One region of the Priestia sp. TRM10 genome, then DNA from elsewhere that is predicted to be linked to it. Evidence: riboswitches for the same ligand, from Rfam matches in the RefSeq annotation. Region 1 holds a riboswitch; the other holds the start of a gene.
What was found. A riboswitch is a leader RNA that binds a small molecule or an ion and turns the genes downstream of it on or off. The one in region 1 is predicted to bind preQ1.

Region 1 (7,398 bases):
CTTGCCCTTGGTCTTCCAGATTCACCGCTCGGTGATTTTGGTGGTATGGATGGAGGGCAGTTTATTGTTGTTCTTCTTGGCGGTATTGCTGGCCTTATCTTAATTAAGTTTGCAGCAACCTGGTTTGTGCAGCTTCTTGCAAAACGTCCAGCATTGGAAACAACAGCATATGTCATTGTTGCTTGGGTCGGTGTCAAACTTGCTGTCATTACCCTTGCCCACGAGGATATTGGGTTCTTAGATCATGATTTTCCTCACAGTACCGCTTGGACATTGATTTTCTACGGAGTATTAGTCGGTATTGCCCTAATTGGTTGGTTTGCACCAAGAAAAACGTGATTTCAAAGAAATCCTAAACAGTAGCTTTGAAAGAAAATTTGATTAAAACTATGTCACAAATTCCTATTTGACAATAAAAGCTAAGAATCCATTTTGAAAAATACGCAACCTGTAGATTAACTAAAAACCTTTAAGTAAAAAAGCTCTTATTACATTGATAAGAGCTTTTTTACTTAAATATAAGAAGTTGATTGTATGCGTTAGGAAAATGGAGGGAGTCCTGTTATCCACTTGTTTAAGAAATGGCGGATCACCTTTAAAAGAGTGTATGGGAAGCGGTGAAGCTCCTTTGAGTGAACTACTCAAAGACGCCATGAGGCATTGATTACAAATCATATTGTTAGTAGAAAACAGCTATCTTCTTACAAAGGTAGTTGTTTTCTTTTTATATAAAGTTAGTTAACATAACGTAATTATAAGCATTGAAAAGGGTTCGGTGTCTAGTTACCCAACCTCTTTTTAATATAACAAAATAACCTATTATTCCTTTCGATATCTTTCCTATTAGTTGAAATGGCCTTATTAGAAATAAATAGATAAAACCCTCTATTAAGATAATTTTGATCATTCAACCCTTTTTTAAAGAGTAAGTTTATATTTTTAGGCCAAAACAGGTTTTTGACGTGTAATATTCATCCAATCTTTGCTCTAACAATTTCATATGATATTACATATAAGATGTGAGGAGGTGAACACGTCTATGTATGAATTTGAATATGATTATGATAAAAAAGACTCTTGTTATGATAAACATGACAAACATGATAAATTTAAAAAAGTAAAATGTTATTGTGAAGAGCAAGAGGATCGTCGTAAATACGAAGATAAAGATGATTGTAAACATGATGATAAAGATGAGAAAAAGAAATTTGTTCTAAAAGGATATCTTTACTTCAAAGAAGATCATGATTGCGACCGCAAGAAAAAATATTAATAATATGAAAATATTTATACCTTTTCATATTGTTAAATGGATTATGCTTTGAATCATCTCTCAGTATGGATAAAAAGAAGCTGACCCCAAAAATTGTGAAAGTGAACTTTTGGTTGTCAGCTTCTTCTTTCTATTGAAGAGTCTCAAAATCTTTTTTTATTTAAAAAGGAGTGATTAAAATAAGTACGCATTATCCTTATAAGAAATCTCAAGTCTGGTACCCCAATCATAAAAGTGGCAGCGTAATATTGTCAGCATTCAGAGCTATCAATAATACTGCTAATCAATTTCTTCCCGCAAACGCTGCTAGCCAAGTTCTTTTTCAAAATGAACAATTTGATTTAGCGAATGAATATAATCCAAATACATCTACATTTATTCCACAAACGGATGGTGTATATTCGCTCACTGCATCTGTTGAGTTTCAACCGAATACTATTGGTGAGTTTACCTTAGAAATGGTTTTCCTGATAAATAGCGATGTAATTGAGGGAAGAAATAGTGAAACTTTTACAGGTAATATCCCGGCAATCCTAACGACTACTGAGATGCTTCAGTTAAATGCTGGAGATCAGGTACAGGTAGCAATGAGAAGTACTGCCGCTGGTGCAATCCAAGCAAGTCCAAGTACACACTTTGCAGCAGTTAGAGTTTCTTCCCCAGCAACATAAATAAGATTAGGCATCTAACCTCTAATATTTAATCTGTCGATAAGAAAAACGACCTTTTCTTTAAAAAAGTCGTTTTTTTGCTCTTTTTGTGTATTTATAATCCATATAATGAAATTTATAGGAAACAAAAATCCTGTTGAATTGAACAGGATTTTTAACATAATCATTTATCTGTTCACTTATTACAGATAAAACGTTTCATTAATTTCCCATGACTCGACAATTTGATGGGCTGTTCGTGGATCATATCCTTTACCCATCAGATAAGTAATAGCTGCTATTTCCATCATTGCATGAGGGATAGATGTTTTTTGAGCTTCATTTAAACCATATTGTACCCATGGATTAACCTTTAATAAAGTTTCTTGTTTGAGCTGATGTGAGGTAGTATAAAGAGGATACACAGTCATTACATCCTTTCAAATATAGTTAAATATCACAATCCTAGTTTATGCGCATTAATTAATCTTGTGAGGACTTTATATAATGGTTCTCATAATAAAAAAGCTTCCTGTCATAAGGAAGCCTTTTGCCTTTTCTCTTTTAATTCAAGAGCGTTTTGAAAGATATTTTTTTATTCAAAGCCATCATGATAAAAGCACCGATAAACATTACAACGAATTCACCAACAGCTGTTGTAAGCCATGTGAAAAGGAAGGGAAGTCCTAATGCTAAGTGTAGCTCAAAGGCGATAATAAACATTGTTACTGTAAAAATAGCTGTATTCACCATCATACGAGCCCATAAGTTCTTTATATAGCGGCCTACTCCAATTGTAACAAGTAGAGCTATAAGAGATTGAAGGACGCCAAATATAAGATCATATGCTCCAAGCGGTGAGAATAGTAAATTCGTTAAGAAAACTCCAATAACGATGCCAAAAACAAACTTCTTGTTAAATACAACAAGATGATTAAACATCTCAGAAAGTCTAAACTGAATGTTCGTAAAGCCAAATGGTTGAATTAAAAGAGATACGGCGATATATAAAGCCGCTACAAGGGCGTTAATACTCATTATTCTAATATTCATCAATCTATTTCTCCTTAGTTTTTTAGCGTGGGAGGGTTACGAACCACGATAATACTAAAAAATAATACAAGAGGGCGCACGTTTCGTCAATAAAGAGATAAGGAAAGAGAAAAAATAAAAACATTCTGGCTAGTCCTACAAAAAAGACTCTTTTTTAAAAAAGAGTCTTTTCACTATGTATAGGGATAAATTCTTCTTCCTCTTCATATAATCCACGTTCTTTTAAGTATTCAATGAAATAAAGGTCTGCTTCCTTTCTTTCATCATATGGTTTCTTTGAAAGAACGAAACCAATTTTCCCTTCATGAGTAAGTTCAACAGAAGAGATATAAGCTTGAATGTTATGACGAAGGAAAAGCTCTTTTGCAGGAATGATTAAACCTTTTAAAAATTGAGACAGAAGTTCTAACTCAAATTGAAATGTAAAACGTTCGACTTTAGAGAGATCTGCAAAGATGACGCCAATAAAGCCTGTATTAAAAATTTCATGTTCTTTTATTTTTTCATCTTCATTTAAATGTCCAACTTCACGTAGGTAGTTAATAAAATAACTTTTTCCTTCTTTACGGCGGAAGGGTGTCTTAGATAAAACAAGACCAATTTTCTTTTGCTTTGGTAAATAGATGCAGGAGATGTGCGCAGGAATACCGTGCTGCGAAAATAAAATGCTGCTTCCTTGCAATAGCCCATCAAGCACGTGATGTGTAATTTGTAGCTTTTTACGAGAGAAGTAGTATTCGTATTTCGTTAAATCATCTAAGTCTGTGAACGTTGCCCCAATGAAACCAGTATTTGAAAGAGTAGGGGAAGAGGTTTTTCTACGACTATGTTTTGTCATTCTTGCCATAAGCTCAGCTCCTTGCATTAGTAACACGAACAGATGTTCTATAACCCTATACTACAGCACTTTTCTCTAAAAGTAAAGAAAAAGAAGAGGAAAAATTGAGAGAGAAGGAAGATTTTCTCTTATTTTTCATCCAGTATAATAAAAAAGGAAACAAAAAAAGCATTGATCAGTATCATCAATGCTTTGATTATGCAAGGTTTGAACCTTCTTCATCTGTTTCATCTTCTACAAAACAGTCCATTGTATGTAATGTTTTATCATCGTGACTTCCATAATAAATCGTAATATTCATAAACATATCGCTCCTTTTTATGAGGAATGAATCTGTTGTTCACATTTCCATTGTAAGAGATAGTCTCATTATACCCCAAGGCAAGGTGTTCCACAACTAAAAAAGAGCGATATTTATATTATATTAAAATGGCTTCCATTTCACTTTCGTTGCTTCACGATAACGTTCTTCAACATGTGCCCAATTGACAACATTCCACCAGTTCTCAATATACTTCTTGCGGTCATTTTGATATTTCAAATAATAAGAATGCTCCCATACATCAAGAGCTAGAAGGGGGATAACATCGTATTGACTTAAGTTTTGGTGTTTTTCAGCTTGTAAAATCTCCACACGATGAGCACGGGGAGCCCATACTAAAATACCCCACCCAGATCCTTCTACTTTGTTTGCGGCTTCTGTAAACTGTTGTTTAAATCGTTCAAATCCTCCAAACGTGCTATCAATCGCTTTTCGTATTTCACCTCTTGGTTTTCCTCCACCATTTGGGCTCATTACATTCCAAAACAGCGTATGAAGATAATGTCCAGCACCGTGAAAAGCGGCTTCTCGTTCCCAATGGGCAATAAGCGTAAAATCTCCACTGCTTCTCGCTTTTTTCATTTCTTTCTCTGCTTTGTTCAACCCATCAACATATGTTTGATGATGTTTGTCATGATGAAGCCTCATTGTTTCGCGGTCAATATAAGGTTCAAGTGCTTCATACGGATATGGTAAAGGAGGTAAAGTATGTCCTCCAATCGGTACAGGATTAAAAGCAGGGCGAGACTCTTCATCATGATGATTTGCTTCGTCACGGTGACCCTCTTCATCATGGTGGTTCTCTTCATCGTGATGAATTTCTTCATCTCGCTCTTTCTCTTCATAGGCGTTTTCCCACAAAAGGTAAAGCTCTTTTGCTCGTTCAAAACAAGCATATGGCATATCTTGATCATGATTTTCTTCTAAAAGATGAGCAAATTCCTTCCACTTTTGGTGCCATTCTTCTTCATTTTTTCGGTGAGAGGAAAGAGAGTCCCAATGGCTGTATAAATCGTTAGCCCAGTCTTCTAAGTATGTTTTATAGTCCTTTGTCTCATTATCCATAGTACATAAGCCTCCTTCTACATCGTTGTGGTCACTATATGTAGAGGAGGAAAAAAAGGTTCATTAGTTTTTCTCTTTCATTTTTTTCATTTCTTCAGTTACCACAAATGCTAAATCATCATTTCCAAATAGGGATAAAACACCTAAAAGCGTGCTATCCCCAACTTCACCTGCTTCATCCTTTGGTACAGTAAGAGAAAGCGCGTGTTTTAATGCAGCATTCTCCTTTTGGTTAGGGTATGCGCGTATATATAGCTCAAAAGGATCTAAATCATGGTTAACGCACCATTGTGCAAAAACAAGAATCATCATTTCTTCGTCTTTTTGATAATTTTGAATAATTTTTTGTTCCATCTCTTTTGAATTCATGTTAAAAAACTCCTTTTTAAAGTGAGAGAATAAAAGTAGAATACCATATTTCTCTCTTTCTCTCTATTATAGTAAAAAAGTAAAGAAGAAAAACAGTTGAACATGGATTCTCTTTTAGTTTCTAAATTTAGAGACTAAAGAACTAGTTTGGATTAATTCTTTTTCCTTATTTAGAGAGTTTTTTGTTAACCTATAGTTGTGAAGGGTTTTAGAAGATGAGTATAAAATATGACTAGATTCACAGAGCAATATGAAAATGGTAAAAGGAAAAAATACAAGTGTTAAGGTTACAAGGGATAAAGATAAGTTAACATTAAAAGCGAGTGAAACAACTGCCTTTGATAAGGTGACATTTTATTTAAAGGATAATAGGGTTATAACGAAGTACGGAACGCTCCCTTATGATGGAATATTAGAAGCTTCAGAGCAGTAAATAATAACAGGTCCTTGGTCTGGAATGCTTACAAACTGCAAGAGGGAGAGGCAGATATAAGCAATGTAGACGAAAATACAAACTATAAATTTGTCAGATTATATGTTGGACAGCTTGAAGAGAGTAAGGATACTACATTACATATAAACTAACAAAGTAAAATAAAAGTATCTAAAAATTGCGCAAATTTATAAAGATAAGTTATCATAGATATATCCAAAATTGGGTATTAAATAGAGATGAGGGATGATTTATGATGAAAGTTCACGTAGCGACGGAAAATGGCTCTTTAGCAGACAAGTATGGAAAGCAAGCTTCAGAAGAATATTTAAGAGATGGTGTTCCATACGTTTCTTTCCCAATTTCATTTGAAAATGTGCCTGAAAATGCTAAAAGTTTAGCGTTGACTCTTATTGATTATGATTCAGTACCAGTTTGTAATTTCGCATGGATTCATTGGCTTGTAGCGAATATTCCAGCAGAGGTCAAAGAGCTTCCGGAAAATGCGAGTGATGAAAAGCCGTTTCCATTTGTTCAAGGGAACACAAGCTATGCTTCTCCAGTAGCCGGCCATAAAGATTCAAAAATTACCCAACAGTACGGGGGCCCAACACCTCCTGATAAAGATCATGACTATACACTTGTTGTATATGCGCTAGACACAGAGCTTGATTTAAAAGACGGCTATTATCTTAATGAATTTTATAGAGCAATTGAAGGTCATGTAATCGAAGAAAAAACAATCGCAGTTGTTGGACGAGCATAGAAGAAAAAGAGCTATCGAGACTGATAGCTCTTTTTAGCCTATCGAGATAAGCTTTAAAGCTGAACTATCTATAAAAGAGGGGTATACTAAAGGTAGCAAATGATGTAAGAAAGGTGGTTTTTTGGTTGTCTTTAAATCCTAAAGTTAAAATGATGCTTGATCAGCTGAATAGTATGCCAAAACTAGATTTGAAAACGATTACTCCTAAAGAATATAGAGCGCTTCAAGAACAAATGAAACAAGCTCCGACAACTGTTGAACGAGTAGGAGCAGTAGAAGATAAGATGATTCCATTAAAAGATCGAGATATTCGAGTGAGAGTCTACAAGCCAGAAGGCAATGGAAAGTTCCCTGCTCTTGTTTACTACCATGGGGGAGGTTGGGTGTTAGGAAATATTGATAGTCATGATGGCGTGTGCAGAGCAATTGTAAATATGGCGCAATGTACGGTCATTTCGGTAGACTACCGATTAGCCCCTGAACATAAATTTCCTGCTGGTGTTCACGATGCATATGACGCTCTTGTATATATTAGCGATCATGGGGAGGAATTTGATATTGATGCTAATCGAATTGCTGTTGGAGGTGACAGCGCAGGAGGAAATTTAGCTGCAGTTACAAGCATTATC
Region 2 (7,398 bases), on a different contig from region 1:
TCTTTTGAATAAAAGCAGGCGTTAATTTATCTATAATTTTAAAAGGAATACGGCTGAAACGTTCCCAAAACCATAAGCCCTTTTGATCTTTTTCCCATTTTTCAATTTCTTTTAACATCTCTTGAAGTGTTTCTCTATTTTCCATCCGCTCTCTCCTTACTTTTAAAAACGTTATCTTTCATCATAATACGTTTAAAACAGAGATAAAGTTTCAACTTAAATAGGGCTTCTTTCCCTTTTTCATCTTAACCAAAACTATACCCCAAATTACTCACAATGTCAGTTCAAATGTGCTATTTTTATAAAAATGTCTTTACGGAATTTGTTTTTTAAGGCAAAATATTTAAAAAAGTAATTTTCAAAAAAATGAAACTTTTTTAACCAGTAATCGTTAATGTTATTAAAACGCTTTTGTAAAGGGGAGAGAGCATGAAGATTGCGGAGATTGGAAACGTTATTCAATTTAAGGATGGATTGAAAGGAATTGTAGAAAAAGTAAACGAAAACTCTGTTATCGTTGATCTTACGTACATGAGCAACTTTCGAGAATTAGATTTAGAACATAAAACCGTTGTGAACCATAAAAACTATCAAATTATTGCAGAAACCCTATAGATGAAAAAAACGCGGTAGAGTCTCTACCGCGTTTTTTTACTGTTTTTATCTATAACCTGTTTCTTTTGCTCTTTTGTTAAAATGCCGATTTTATAAAATAAATAAGCGTATTTCTGAACTTTATTCACCGTATTTCGCTCCTTTTTACTCTATTATATGGCAGTGGCAAAAAAAGTTTCCTTAACGCAATAATAAACCAAGCTCTTTTCAAAAAGCAAGAAAAAAAGCTAGAGCTTTTGCTCTAGCTTACATATGTTGTACAGATTGTTGGTTCACTACTTCATTACAATTACCATTAAAAATTTCATCACTTTCGTGAACATGAACCCCATTTTGTTCAACTAATGCTGCTGCAACCATTGCTTTTGCAACATTTTCACATTTAATTGGTTTGTATTTACGATATTTTCCTACAAAAGCAAACGAGAATAGTCTCATTAAACTAAAGATTGCTTTCTCATATAATCCTATCCGCTCTCTTTTTCCGATCAGAACCGATGGACGGAAAAAATGGGTTGATCGAATATAAAGCTGACAAATATCTTCCTCTGCCTGCCCTTTTACTTTAATGTAGAAAAAAGGTGAGCGCAGATTAGCACCTATTGAGGTTACTGCTAAAAAGCTTCGGGCCTTTTGACTTTCTGCACATTTTGCTGCAGCAAGAGGGTACTCATAATCCTCTTTTAAAAACTGTGCTTTTGTCCCCGATTGTTTCATCGTTGATCCAATACAGCAAAAAACATGGTCAACTTCAAATTCCTTCTCATACTCTTTTAAGTCATCAAAACTCGTGCGGATTTGACGAAGTTTTTCATGTTGAATAGGTAATGTTTTTTGTACAAATACCGTTACTTTTTCATACAGCTTGTTGTCTAATAAAAGGTGCAAAAGCTCTTTTCCAATAAGACCCTCAGCGCCAAGCAACACTGCTGAACGTTGTTCCACTGCTCTCACCTTCTTATACCATTTTTCCTTAGAGAATACTTAAGTGACACTTATGAAAAGTGTCACTTATACGTTAACGGTTATCAATTTTCTCTGGATAAAGATCATGATTCATTAGACGATGTTCGGCAATACGTTCGTATTTTGTCCCTGGTTTTCCATAGTTTACATACGGGTCAATTGAAATACCACCACGTGGTGTAAATTTCCCCCATACTTCAATGTAACGTGGATCCATAAGCTCGATTAAATCGTTCATAATGATATTCATGCAGTCTTCATGAAAATCCCCATGATTTCTGAAACTAAATAAATACAGTTTTAATGATTTACTTTCAACCATCTTTTGATCTGGAATATAGCTAATATAAATTGTAGCAAAATCTGGTTGATTTGTTTTAGGACAAAGACTTGTAAACTCAGGACAGTTAAACTTTACAAAATAATCGCGATTTGGATGTTTGTTATCAAACGATTCCAGCACTTCTGGAGAATAGTGAAAAGTATATTCTGTTCCCTGATTTCCTAGTAATGTTACACCTTTAAGTTCTTCATTTTTACGACCAGTCAATTGTCGTTCCCCACTTTCTACGCTAGTCATTCTAACAGCGTTTTTCATTTTTGTGAATAGTTCTGTGCATATTTTTTATTAAAATTTTTTTCCTTTTATACGCCGCGCTTGTTTCCCCATACAAGAGTATGAAGCTGAGGCAAAACACGGGCATGATTCATTTTTTTAGATTCCACAGCTTTATCAATAAGCCACTCATACTTTACGAGGAGATTGTTCAGTAAGTCCTCATCATTTGCTGTTGTCACATCATCGTTTCCAACCTGCAAATAAAAAGAAACGTCGGGATAGCGACTGTGAATAGCTTCTGCAAATTCAAAGTCTTCATCATTAAAAACAACCACTTTCAAACTTACATGGTTGAGACGTTCTCCTTGTTTAAGTCGCTCCATCACTTCATCAAGAACTTTCAAGTTTGGTTTCATCTTAGAACTTGGAGGTTTTGGAGAGATTGTTAGATCATTGATTTTCAAAAACCAGTCTTGATAGCGACTTCCTTGTGTTTCAAGACCTGTTTCAATTCCTTTTTGCGAAAGAAGGTCAATAAGTTCATCTAAATGTTTTAAGAGCGCTGGATTCCCTCCAGAGATTGTTACATGATTAAAGTGCTCTCCACCTATGTCAAACAACTTCTGTAAAATTTCTGAAGCCTCCATCATTTTAATATCTTCTTTTGCAGAACCGTCCCATGTAAAAGAGGAATCGCACCAAGCGCAGGAGTAATCACAACCTGCTGTACGAACAAACATAGTCTTACGCCCAACGACCATTCCTTCCCCTTGAATGGTTGGACCGAATATTTCTAATACAGGAATTTTATGACTCACTTTTCTTCCCTCTTTTCGGACGATACACAACATAACTTGTTGGCGTTTCTCGCAAGAAGACTTGCAAACAAACTGGTTTGTTTTCTAATGTATCTAAATACTTTTGAATGCGCTCGTAAATTGTACGTGCAACAACCTCTGTTGTCGGAAAGAAGTTAGGATCACGGTCATCAAATGCTTCATGATCATTTAACAACGTATGATCAAACTCTTTTGCCACAAGTTTTTTCAAACTTTGAAAATTTACTAAAAATCCCGTTTCATCAAGTTCGTCACCTGCAATAGTTACGTTAGCAAAGTACGTGTGACCGTGCATATTTTGACATGCTCCTGCACTTTCATGAGGAACAAAGTGAGCTGATGCAAAATGCATATCTTTGTTTAGTTCATAGCTAAAATCATGAGCGACGCTCGGATAAATTTGCTGTAGCATTTTTCTCCTCCTCTTTCTCAGCCAAGTATTGATTAAGCCCATTTTTTCTTAGTTTACATGCTGGGCACTCTCCACAGCCATCAGCTTTGATGCCGTTGTAACATGTAAGCGTGTTATAGCGAATATAATCAAGAGCACCAAGCTCATCAGCTAATTTCCACGTATCTTTTTTATCAATCCACATTAGTGGCGTATGAATTACAAAGTTATGGTCCATTGATAAGTTAAGCGTAACATTTAATGATTTAACAAAAATATCTCGGCAATCTGGGTATCCCGAGAAGTCTGTTTCACAAACTCCTGTTACAAGATGGCGCGCGCCCTTTTGCTTTGCCATAATCGAGGCAAATGATAAGAAGAGCAAGTTTCGGCCGTCCACAAACGTTGTTGGAAGCTCTCCTTCCTTCTCCTCTATTTCAATATCAGATCGCGTAAGAGCATTTGGAGCAAGCTGATTTAATAAAGACATATCAAGCACTGTATTTTCTACGCCAAGGTCTTTTGCAATTTCTTCTGCAACTTCTATTTCTTTATTGTGTCTTTGTCCATAATGAAACGTCACCGTCTCAACTTCTGCAAAGTTTTCAAGTGCCCAAAATAGGCATGTTGTGCTATCTTGTCCACCGCTAAATACAACAACCGCTTTCTCATTTTTCAACACGAACAACTCCTTAACAAACTTAATTTATGCACAAAAAAAGCGAACTTTTAAAAAGTTCGCTTCACTTATCATTGTAAAAAAATACCTAAATATAACTAGAGCAACCGAAAAAAGACCATAGCTTTCCCCTGTTCAAAAAGCGGAGCTATCGTGTTGCTTAGTTTTTTATCGAGGGAGTTTGCGAACCTCTCCCATGCAAGCGCATGGATTTTCAATATATTTTTCTATCCTACTATAGCATATCTTTTTTACTGAGGACAGGTTTTTATTTATATACCATCAAAAAAGCTAACAAATGTGTTAGCTTTTTTACAATACTATTGTTTTTCCTTTTTGTTTGGATAAGGACTTGTTTCTGAAGCGAGCTCTTCAAACGTTTTCACTTTCCCATGTGGCTGTTGAGTTTGCTTTCGGACATTCCATTGACGCTCTTGTTCATGCTTTGACTTTGTCAAAATTCTCATTCCTTTCTCTATCCATTCCTTTATTAGACTACACTTTTCCTCGTATTTTATCCGCTTCCTTTTTATATAATAAGGAAGATTTCCTGCAAAAAAAGGTTTGAAGGAAACTCATAGTGTAAAATAGTAAAGAAAAGGATTTTTATCCATACATGCAATTTACTTACGGCAGAGAAGGTGAAATTATGGGAATCGGCAAAAGAATGTTAACACGCTATATGTCAAAAGCTATTCCATTTGTTAAAAATAAAAAGCGTAGCGCGTCTCTTTTAACAGGAGTTGTTCGCAAAGTTAAAAAACGTTCTTTCAAACAAAGCAAAGAAGAGCTTACATGGCTTATCAATATGTTTAGAGACTGGATTAAAGGAGACTATCCTAATATCCCTAAACGCACATTGCTCACTGTAGCAGGCACTCTTCTTTATGTTCTGTCTCCTATTGACCTTGTTCCAGATTTTTTATTTCTAATTGGTGTCTTAGATGATTTTGCTGTCATCAGCTTTGCAATGAAACAAATTGAAAAAGATATTAATCAATACAAAGCCTGGTTTCAAAGTCAAAAGCGACCTCTTGAGCTACCGGAAGATACTCTTTCTTCTACAAAATAAAAATAAGCTACTGTAAAAGTAGCTTATTTTTTTAGATGAGCTTGAAACCAGTTTTGAATCTCTGCATCTGTTTCTCTTTCATATTGACTTAATGGATGATCTCCATTTGGATAAATAACAAGTTTCACTTCCTTGCTCTTGTCTTGTAACTTCTTCACAAGCTTCTCTGCTTGTGTATAGTGAACAAGCTTGTCATTTGTTCCATGCAAAAGCAACAGTGGAGAATTCACTTTGTCAGGCCAATATACAACAGAGCGAGATCTATAAGCGTCTTTGCTTTCTTGTGGTGGACCAACAATTTGATTTAATACTTCTTTCATTTTAGGACCGCGCTGATCATAAAACTGAAACATATCTGTAATGCCTGATTTAACAACGACTGCATCAAACTTTATATTATTTTTCATTAAAAGATATGTCATCATACCGCCTCTTGAATATCCAAGCGCAACTTTGTGACTTTCATCCGTATATGGAAGACTTTCAGCATAATTTAAAAGATTTATAACATCATGAATATCTTGTCCTCCGTACGTTTCGGTTCCTTCACTTCCACCGTTGCCACGATATTGACTTGCAATTACAACATATCCTCTATTTGCCCATGAGGCGAGGTAAGCTAACCTTTCCTCATTAATTTGGCTATAATGGCCATGACCTCCTCTATTATATACAAGAATAGGCCAATTTCCTTCCGTTCCTTTTGGTTTTAGCAAATATCCTTTTATTTTTAGCTCATCGCTAGGATATGTTAGTTCATACGTATCAACGCTATTTTGATATGAAGAGGAAACGTGAATTTTACGTTGAATATCATTGCTTCCCTCTCCTCTTGTTCCAACAAAAAGCAAAAAGCTACAGATGACAACTCCTACAAGTAGTAGGATTGCTTTTTTCATGTTCTTCTCTCCTATGCTCAAAATGGTGTTTATAGTATGTGCTTAACAATGATGAATTTATAGTTGGTAATAAAGTGAAACTTTTTTACAAAGATTGGTTCTTATGAATCTTTTCAGTAAGAAAAAGGATTTAATATAGTTCTAATTTCTTTCTTATGAAGATTTTTTAGCTACTCCAATCCCTGTATAAGCAAATATAATTGAAAATAATGGACAGAACAATAGGAAAAAAGCCCACGGAACATACGTTTGCACAGAGACGCCTAGTACCTGTGAAATAAATGCACCACTTACTCCCCACGGAATAAGTGGATTTACAAGTGTTCCTGCATCTTCTAATGTACGAGCTAAGTTTTTATTTTCTAATCCGTACCTATTATATAAAGGTTTGAAAGTTTGACCTGGAAGTAAGACTGATAAGTATTGTTCTCCTGTAATAAGGTTAACACCGATACTAGCTAGAGCTGTTGAAAAAATAACGTCTCCGCTTCGCTTTATTAATGAAATAATTCCTTCAAGGAAGGCTGTAATAACACCAACAGTCTTCATCAATCCCCCAAGCGATAAAGCAATCATAACGAGAGACACAGAGCTCATCATTGATTGAAGACCGCCTCTATTTACAATACCGTCTACAATTTTATTACCTGAATCAATGCTTACACCCTCTTGCAATGCTAGCAATACTTCTCCTATTGCAAACTGAGGTTGAACAAGAACAGTTGTGATAAAAGCTGTTAAAATACCAATAATGAGAGTTGGAACAACATCTTTTCTTCTAATAGATAAGAAGAGAACAATAAGGGGAGAAATTAATGTTAACAAGCTTAACGTAAATTCATTTGATAAAACCTCTTTAACAACTGCAATTTGCTCGTAATCAAGATTGTCTGCAGCATTTCTTTGAAGCCCTAAGACTAAAAAGAGAACAGAGCTTAATAATAAACTTGGCACCGTCGTCCACATCATATGACGAATATGTGTGAACATATCGACTTCTACAATCCCTGCTGCAAAATTGGTTGTGTCTGAAAGAGGAGACATTTTATCCCCAAATGCAGCTCCTGAAATAATAGCTCCAGCAGCAAGGGCAGGATCGACGCCCATTACAGAGGAAACACCCATAAGTGCTACTCCAACAGTACTAACTGTTGTAAACGTACTTCCTGTAAAAGTAGAAATTAAAACCGTAATAAATAAACTACTCACTAAAAAATAGTGTGGAGACAAAAAGTCAAATCCAAAATAAAGAATTGTTGGAATTGTACCACTCATCATCCATACAGAGATTAATACACCAACTAATGAAAGGATTAGAATGGGTTTAATACCTAATGAAATTCCCTCTATAATTCCTTTTTCAAGTTCTTTCCATTTT

Region 2: another riboswitch for preQ1. It lies ahead of queC (7-cyano-7-deazaguanine synthase QueC); the one in region 1 lies ahead of ACK3CR_RS07725 (QueT transporter family protein).

The regions. Positions count from the first base shown of each region.
Region 1 is NZ_JBJZOT010000009.1:158,315-165,712, reverse strand. Features, by position in the region: gene ACK3CR_RS07745 (TerC family protein) at 1-339, shown strand, start outside; gene ACK3CR_RS07740 (hypothetical protein) at 1,040-1,273, shown strand; gene ACK3CR_RS07735 (C1q-like domain-containing protein) at 1,522-1,944, shown strand; gene ACK3CR_RS07730 (hypothetical protein) at 2,127-2,354, opposite strand; gene ACK3CR_RS07725 (QueT transporter family protein) at 2,488-2,976, opposite strand; PreQ1 riboswitch class I at 2,985-3,029, opposite strand; gene ACK3CR_RS07720 (hypothetical protein) at 3,131-3,814, opposite strand; gene ACK3CR_RS07715 (superoxide dismutase) at 4,239-5,201, opposite strand; gene ACK3CR_RS07710 (hypothetical protein) at 5,265-5,570, opposite strand; gene ACK3CR_RS07705 (hypothetical protein) at 5,827-6,003, shown strand; gene ACK3CR_RS07700 (YbhB/YbcL family Raf kinase inhibitor-like protein) at 6,257-6,769, shown strand; gene ACK3CR_RS07695 (alpha/beta hydrolase) at 6,895-7,398, shown strand, end outside.
Region 2 is NZ_JBJZOT010000013.1:96,441-103,838, reverse strand. Features, by position in the region: gene ACK3CR_RS11805 (EcsC family protein) at 1-145, opposite strand, end outside; gene ACK3CR_RS11800 (YkvS family protein) at 430-615, shown strand; gene ACK3CR_RS11795 (NAD-dependent epimerase/dehydratase family protein) at 862-1,560, opposite strand; gene queF (preQ(1) synthase) at 1,634-2,131, opposite strand; gene queE (7-carboxy-7-deazaguanine synthase QueE) at 2,227-2,958, opposite strand; gene queD (6-carboxytetrahydropterin synthase QueD) at 2,948-3,391, opposite strand; gene queC (7-cyano-7-deazaguanine synthase QueC) at 3,357-4,049, opposite strand; PreQ1 riboswitch class I at 4,204-4,247, opposite strand; gene ACK3CR_RS11770 (DUF6254 family protein) at 4,370-4,507, opposite strand; gene ACK3CR_RS11765 (YkvA family protein) at 4,699-5,121, shown strand; gene ACK3CR_RS11760 (alpha/beta hydrolase family protein) at 5,145-6,020, opposite strand; gene nhaC (Na+/H+ antiporter NhaC) at 6,174-7,398, opposite strand, start outside.